One region of the Stenotrophomonas sp. AB1(2024) genome, then DNA from elsewhere that is predicted to be linked to it. Evidence: riboswitches for the same ligand, from Rfam matches in the RefSeq annotation. Region 1 holds a riboswitch; the other holds the start of a gene.

Region 1 (3,406 bases):
CAGTCGCGGTTGATCGCGTACTCCAGGCGCAGGTCCACGGTGCCATAGCCGGCCAGGCGCACGCTGTTGTCGGCATTGTCGTAGCGCTTGCCGGCAGCGAACGCGGTGATACCTGCGCGGAAGCCGCCGAAGCGGCGGTCGATGTCCAGGCGCGCGGTGTCCTGCGCGCGGCGTGCCAGCCAGTTGTCGAACTGGGCGCTGCCGTCGGTACGGTTGCGCGGGTCGGCGTGGCTCAGCTGCGCACTGAAATCAAACCCGGCCACGGCCAGCGAGCCGGTCAGCTCGGCCCCGCGGATACGCGCCTTTTCCACCTGCGTCATCATGAACGTGGTGGCGTCGTAGGTGATCAGGTCATCGATGCGCGTTTCATACACATCCAGGCCCCAGCGCCAGCCGTCGCCCTGCTGGGCGATGCCGACGTTGGCGCTCCTGGATTTCTCCGGATCCAGCCCCGGCACGCCACTCCACGGGTCGTACAGATCGCTGAAGGTCGGTGCCTTGAACGCGGTGCCGTAGCTGGCGTTGAGGCGGAAGCCGCCACCCAGCTCCATGCCCCAGCCGAGGCTGCCGGTGGTGTGGTTGCCGAACTGTTCGTTGTCGTCGTTGCGCACGCTGGCCTGCAGGTGGTGCGCGCCGAAGCGGCCCTGGTACTGCACGAACACGCCGGTGTTGTCGCGGCTGTCAACCAGATAGCCGGCACTGCTGCCGTCCAGGTTGTCCTGGCTCCAGTCCACGCCGGCACTGAGCAGCTGGCCCTCGGCAAGGCCCACGTCGGCCTGCATCGAGGCGCTGTCGCGATGGGTCTGCGCCGCGCCCAGCCAGGTGCTGTCGTTGTAGTTGTCGGACTCGTTGTCGGCGCGGCCGACGTTGGCGGTCAGGGTGAAGCGTTCGCTCGGCGTGTAGCGGACCTTGCCGCCCAGCACCTGCTGCAGCGTTTCCGAATGGTTGTAGTAGCCGTCGTAGTGGTTCTCGCCTTCGGCGCGCAGCGCGGTACCTTCCACGCTCAGCGTGTTGGTCAGCGTGTAGCCGCCGCGCAGGCTCATCGACAGGTTGCGGTAGCCATCGCGGTCGGGCTCATCGGCACCGCACCCGGCAAAGGTGGCCGCATCGCCACGGCAGGAATTGATGCCGTCGGTGTGCTGGTACGCGATATCGGTGCCGAACCAGCCACGCGCGCCGGTACCGCCGAAGCCACCGCTGGCCTCACGCAGGCCGTTGCTGCCGCCGCCCAGCTGCAGGTGTGGGGCGAAGTCGCCGGCGTTGCGGCGGGTGAAGATCTGGATCACGCCGCCGATCGCGTCGGCACCGTACAGGCTGGATTGCGGACCGCGCACGATTTCCACGCGCTCGATCTGCGCCAGCGGCAGGTCCTGCAGCATGGCCAGGCCCAGGTCGCCGGTGTTGATGCGCACGCCATCGACCAGCACCAGGGTGTGGGCCGAATTGGTGCCGCGCAGGAACAGCGAGCTCTGCTTGCCCAGCCCGCCGCTGTTGTTGAGGTTGATGCCGGCGCGGCCGCGCAGCAGGTCCTGCAGCGATGGCGCCTGGCTGCGCTCGATCTCGGCACGGTCGATCACCTGCGCCGGCGAAATGCTGTCCTGCAGGGCGATGGAGGTACGCGTGGCGGTGACCAGCACCTGGTCCAGCGCGGTCGCCTCGTCCTGTGCGGCGGCCAGCAGGGGCAGCGCCGACAGCACGGCGAGGGAAAGGACACGGATCTGCAGCTTCATCGTTGACTCCAAGCACCGCGCACGCCCGCGCGGCTGGGGAAGGGGCGGCGGTCAACGGGAGCACGGGACGGTGGGCGGGCGCACGGCGCCGCTTGCCGCCGCCATGCCCGCCGCATCGCAACCAGTCGTGTTCCAGGCCGGTCTCCGGGCTCGCGGGCCGATGGCGGACCATCGCACCAGGCGCCTTCCCATGCCTGCGCACAGTGGCGTATTGCCTGGCTTCCACGCTTACCGTTGCGGGGGCAGCGCCGGGCTGGCAGCAGGAAGGACCTGTTGCGTCACCGGCTTCCCGTTTCAACCTGCCGGCTTGCGCCGCAGGTCACCTGAAAGTGCGCGCAGTGTAGAGCAAAGCCTGGCCGCCGGCGCAGTGCCGGGCGGGGGCGATGTGGCGTGAGCGGTTAGAATGCGCCTCGCTTTATGACGTGGTTCCCATGAAACAGACGTGGTTGCAGTACCTATGATCCTGGATCTGATCCGGCATGCCGCCACCGGCCGCGACGACCACCTGGATGGGCGTACCGATCCACCGCTGGACGGAGACGGCAGCGACCTGATCTGCGCGCGCTACGCGCACCTGCAATGGGAACGCGTGCTGAGCTCGCCCCGCGCGCGGGCACGGGTCACGGCCGATGCGCTGGCGCTGCCGCGCGGGCTGGAGGTGATCGCCGACGAGGAATGGGAGGAACTGGATTTCGGCGATTGGGACGGTCAGCCGCTGGACGCGCTGCCGATGCAGGCGTTGCAGGCGTTCCACCTGGACCCGCATGCCAACCCGCCGCCGCACGGCGAAAGCTGGGGGCATTTCGAGCGCCGCATTGCGCGTGCGCTGCACCGGCTGCTGGACGAGCCCGAGCCGGTGCCGACCCTGGTGGTCAGCCATGGCGGGCCGCTGCGCATGGTGCTGTCGCAGGTGTGCGGCCTGCCGATGGCGATGTGCTGGGCGCTGCGGATCGACCATGGGACGCGCGTGCGACTGCGCGTGGAGCGCGAAGACGGTGAACTGTGGGGAGAGCTCCTCGAGCTGCAGCAGGCGGTGTAGAGCCACGCCCTGCGTGGCTGCGCGCGGTGCCGGGTTCATGCAGCCACGCAGGGCGTGGCTCTACGTCCGGTCTTCGTTGTCCGATTCGAACGGGGCTTCGTCGCCGTCGTCTTCGCTGACCACCGTGCGGTCATACACCGGCCCCGACGCTGGCGGCGCTTTCTTCAGCGGTTTGTCGGCGATGATCGCTTCATACTCGGCGACCAGTTCGGTGCGGCGTGCTTCAGGCAGTTCCTGCCAGTGGCAGTCCTGCAGCGCACCTTCCAGCGAGTACAGCAGGTTGAGGCTGGGCTTGAAGCCGGCACGGCGTACCTTCACGAACGCGCCCACCGCACCGGCGGCGGTCAGGTCTTCGGCGGTGCGCAGGCCGACCTGGCGCAGCCAGGCGGCGCTCTTGGGGCCGATGTTGCGCAGCTTGGTGCTCATCCCAGTGCCTCGACGAACACCGCCGCGATCGCTTCCAGGCCGGCCTGGTCGTCGGCATCGAAGCGGGCCGGCACCGGGCTGTCCAGGTCGAACACGCCGATCAGCGTGTCGCCCTTGACCAGCGGCACCACCAGTTCCGAACGCGAGGCCGAATCGCAGGCGATGTGGCCGGGGAAGGCGTCCACGTCCTCGATGCGCTGGGTGGCGCGCT
Region 2 (3,406 bases), 840 kb from region 1:
TCCACCCCCGCCGCAAGCCAGCCGATCCCCAGCAGCGCCGCCAGCGCGGCCAATAGTTCCAGCGGCGCAATGGCGAACACCGCCGCCAGCAGGCACAGGACCTTGCGCGGCAACCCGGCCTTGCCGGTCAGCATCACCAGCAGCCGGTAGGCGGTGCGGGCGCCGTAGGCGGGCTGGAACAGGCTGTAGATGAAGCCGCGCCGCGACAACTGGGTGGAGACATCGGCCAGCCCGGCAAACCCCGCCTGCGGTCCCAGTGGCTCGCCCGCCCGGCAACGCCGGTCGCCCAGCGCGGCCGCGGCAGCCACCGCTGCGGCAATCGCCCCGGCCGAGGTGCCGCCGATGTTCTTGAAACGGTACTCGCGGGCCAGCGACAGCACCGCATTGGGATACACGATGCCGCTGGTGATGCCGCCTTTCATGACCAGATCGCAGTACTTGTCCGCCACGTTGCCGTCCTCGGTCCCACGCCAGGGGCACAGTATCGCCCACGACCTTCTCAGGGCCTGAGAACCGCGCCGCAGTTGCCGTTTCGGGCGATGCGGATCCGAGATGCCGTTTGCTGACGGGGGCTCCAGAGAACGGCGAGCATCCGTCTGTTCGCTGGGTATTCGAACAGCCCAGCAACAGCCTCGATAGTACCGCTTTACGATAGTATCGTTGTGCGGTAGCATCGTTCTCCAAGGGTTGTTGAATGATCAGTACCGGATCTGCTTCACCTGGACAGCGCGCGGCCCTGCCGACGTTGAAATCTGCGATTACCACTGAGGACTGCCGCCATGCGTTCCATCCCCTACCCGCACCCTGGTGAGATCCTGCAGGAAGAATTCCTTACCCCGTTCGGTTTGACCCAATACCGGCTCGCCAAGTCCATCGACGTCAAGCAGACCCGTATCAGCGAGATCATCGCCGGACGTCGTGGCATCACGGCCGACACGGCACTGCGGCTCGCGCGTTTCTTCGGTACCAGTGAGGGGTTCTGGATGAACCTGCAGATGTCCCACGACGCGGCCAAGGCGCGCGACGAGCTGGCCGACGTACTGGCCCGCATCGAGCCTTACCAGCCCGCCGCCTGAGCGCTGATCGCGCTGCCGTCCTCTTGACCGCCGCCGCATCTCGGCCTACCTTGTGCTCGCCGAAGGCATCCATCTCTTCATGCAGATGAAGGGATGGGTTTAAACGGGAATCCGGTGACGGTGCCTTGCGCACCCATTCCGGAGCTGCCCCGCAGCGGTGAGTGGAAACGAAACCTGCCAACAGCACTGGGCCTGACCGCCTGGGAAGCGGCAGGAAGTAGGTGGGCGCATGCGCCCGTGTCCATCAGCCCGAATACCGGCCCCGGCCGGGGGACATGACCGTCCCCTGTTTGACCTGGAACGTCCGCGGGGAGGTTGCCGGGGCCTGCCGCCATGCGTTCTGCATGGCGCTGCCCCCGTGCGTCCGCTTCACGGCATCCGGTTCGCCCGCGGGGGCGAAGGTCGCTGGCGGGGCGGGCACGGCAGCAATGGCGTGGGTGCCGCGCAGTTCCTTCGTTCCTCAATGCCGCTACGCAATGAGGACACGTTCCATGACCACTGTTACCAACCTGGGTTTCCCCCGCATCGGCGCCAAGCGCGAGCTCAAGCGTGCGCTGGAAGCGTTCTGGTCCGGCCAGAGCAGCGCTGAATCGCTGCAGGACACTGCAGCCAGCCTGCGCGCCACGCACTGGCAGCTGCAGCGCGACGCCGGCGTGGATGTGCCGCCCAGCAACGACTTCAGCCTGTACGACCAGGTGCTGGACGCCGCCTTCCTGTTCGATGCCATTCCCGCCCGCTACCGCGCGCTGGCCGATGCCGATCCGTTGGCCGGCTACTTCGCGATGGCACGCGGGCTGCAGCGCGATGGGTTCGACCTGCACGCGCTGGAAATGACCAAATGGTTCGACACCAACTACCACTACCTGGTGCCCGAGCTGCAGGCCGGCCAGGGCTTCGCGCTGCGCGGCGACAAGCCGCTGGCCGAGTACCGCCAGGCCAAGGCGCTGGGGATTGAAACCCGCCCGGTGCTGATTGGCCCGGTGACCTTCCTGCTGCTGTCCAAGACCACCGACGGCAGCCCAGCGCTGGACCTGCTCGACGCCCTGCTGCCGGTGTACGTGCAGCTGCTGGGCCAACTGCATGCGGCCGGCGCGCAGTGGGTGCAGCTGGATGAGCCGGCATTGGTGCAGGACCTGGGCCCTGAAGCCCGCGCCGCCTTCACGCATGCGTATGCGGTGCTGGCAAAGGCTGCCCGCCCCAAGGTGCTGGTAGCCACCTACTTCGGCGCACTGGACGACAACCTGGCGCTGGCCGCTTCGCTGCCGGTCGACGGCCTGCACGTGGACCTCGTGCGCGCACCGGAGCAGCTCGATGCCGTGATCAAGGCCCTGCCCGCCGGACGCGTGCTCTCGGCCGGCCTGGTCAACGGCCGCAACATCTGGCGCACCCACCTGGACAACGCGCTGGTGCTGGCCCGCTATGCGCATGGCCAGCTGGGCAGCGACTGCCTGTGGCTGGCGCCGTCGTGTTCGCTGCTGCACAGCCCGGTGGACCTGGCGCATGAGAAGAAGCTGGACGACGAACTGCGTGGCTGGCTGGCGTTCTCCAAGCAGAAGCTGGAAGAGCTGCGCGTGCTGGCCGACGCGATCGATGCCCCGGCAAGCGCCGAAGCTGCGCTGGAACAGTCTCGCGAGCGCATCGCGTCACGCAAGCGCTCGCCGCGTGTGCACAACCCCGCCGTGGCCGCGCGCCTGGCCGCATTGACCCCGGCCGATGCACAGCGCCACAGCCGCTATCCGCAGCGCCATCCGGCCCAGGCGGCCGCGCTGAAGCTGCCGCGCTTCCCCACCACCACGATTGGGTCCTTCCCGCAGACGCTGGAGGTGCGCGAGGCCCGCGCGCGCAACAAGTCCGGCACCCTGCCCGACGCGGATTACGATGCGTTCCTGGCCAGCCAGACCGAGCACTGCGTGCGCATCCAGGAACAGATCGGGCTGGACGTGCTGGTGCACGGCGAGTTCGAGCGCAACGACATGGTGGAGTACTTCGGCGAGCAGCTGGAGGGGTTTGCCTTCACCAAGAACGGCTGGGTGCAGAGCTACGGCTCGCGCTGCGTGAAGCCGCCGGTGATCTTCGGCGATGTGAGCCGCCCGCAGCCGATGACGGTGCGCTGGTCGCAGTACGCGCAGTCGCTGACCGACCGGCCGATGAAGGGCATGCTGACCGGGCCGGTGACGGTGCTGCAGTGGTCGTTCGTGCGTGATGACCAGGCGCGCGCCGATACCTGCCGGCAGATTGCCCTTGCCCTGCGCGATGAGGTGCTGGACCTGGAAGCGGCCGGCATCGGCGTGATCCAGATCGACGAGCCGGCCATCCGCGAAGGCCTTCCG

What was found. Region 1 has a riboswitch for cobalamin ahead of btuB (TonB-dependent vitamin B12 receptor). Riboswitches for the same ligand answer to the same signal wherever they lie in the genome.
Positions count from the first base shown of each region.
Region 2: it holds a riboswitch for cobalamin, as region 1 does, so the genes downstream of both, metE (5-methyltetrahydropteroyltriglutamate--homocysteine S-methyltransferase) here and btuB (TonB-dependent vitamin B12 receptor) in region 1, are expected to answer to the same signal.

Region 1 covers NZ_JBBHKO020000001.1:1,419,061-1,422,466, reverse strand. Annotated here, with positions in the region: gene btuB (TonB-dependent vitamin B12 receptor) at 1-1,730, opposite strand, end outside; cobalamin riboswitch at 1,849-2,072, opposite strand; gene WIX41_RS06705 (histidine phosphatase family protein) at 2,188-2,769, shown strand; gene WIX41_RS06700 (TfoX/Sxy family protein) at 2,830-3,195, opposite strand; gene WIX41_RS06695 (GAF domain-containing protein) at 3,192-3,406, opposite strand, start outside.
Region 2 covers NZ_JBBHKO020000001.1:2,256,754-2,260,159, reverse strand. Annotated here, with positions in the region: gene WIX41_RS10335 (hypothetical protein) at 1-449, opposite strand, end outside; gene WIX41_RS10330 (HigA family addiction module antitoxin) at 765-1,076, shown strand; cobalamin riboswitch at 1,122-1,355, shown strand; gene metE (5-methyltetrahydropteroyltriglutamate--homocysteine S-methyltransferase) at 1,568-3,406, shown strand, end outside.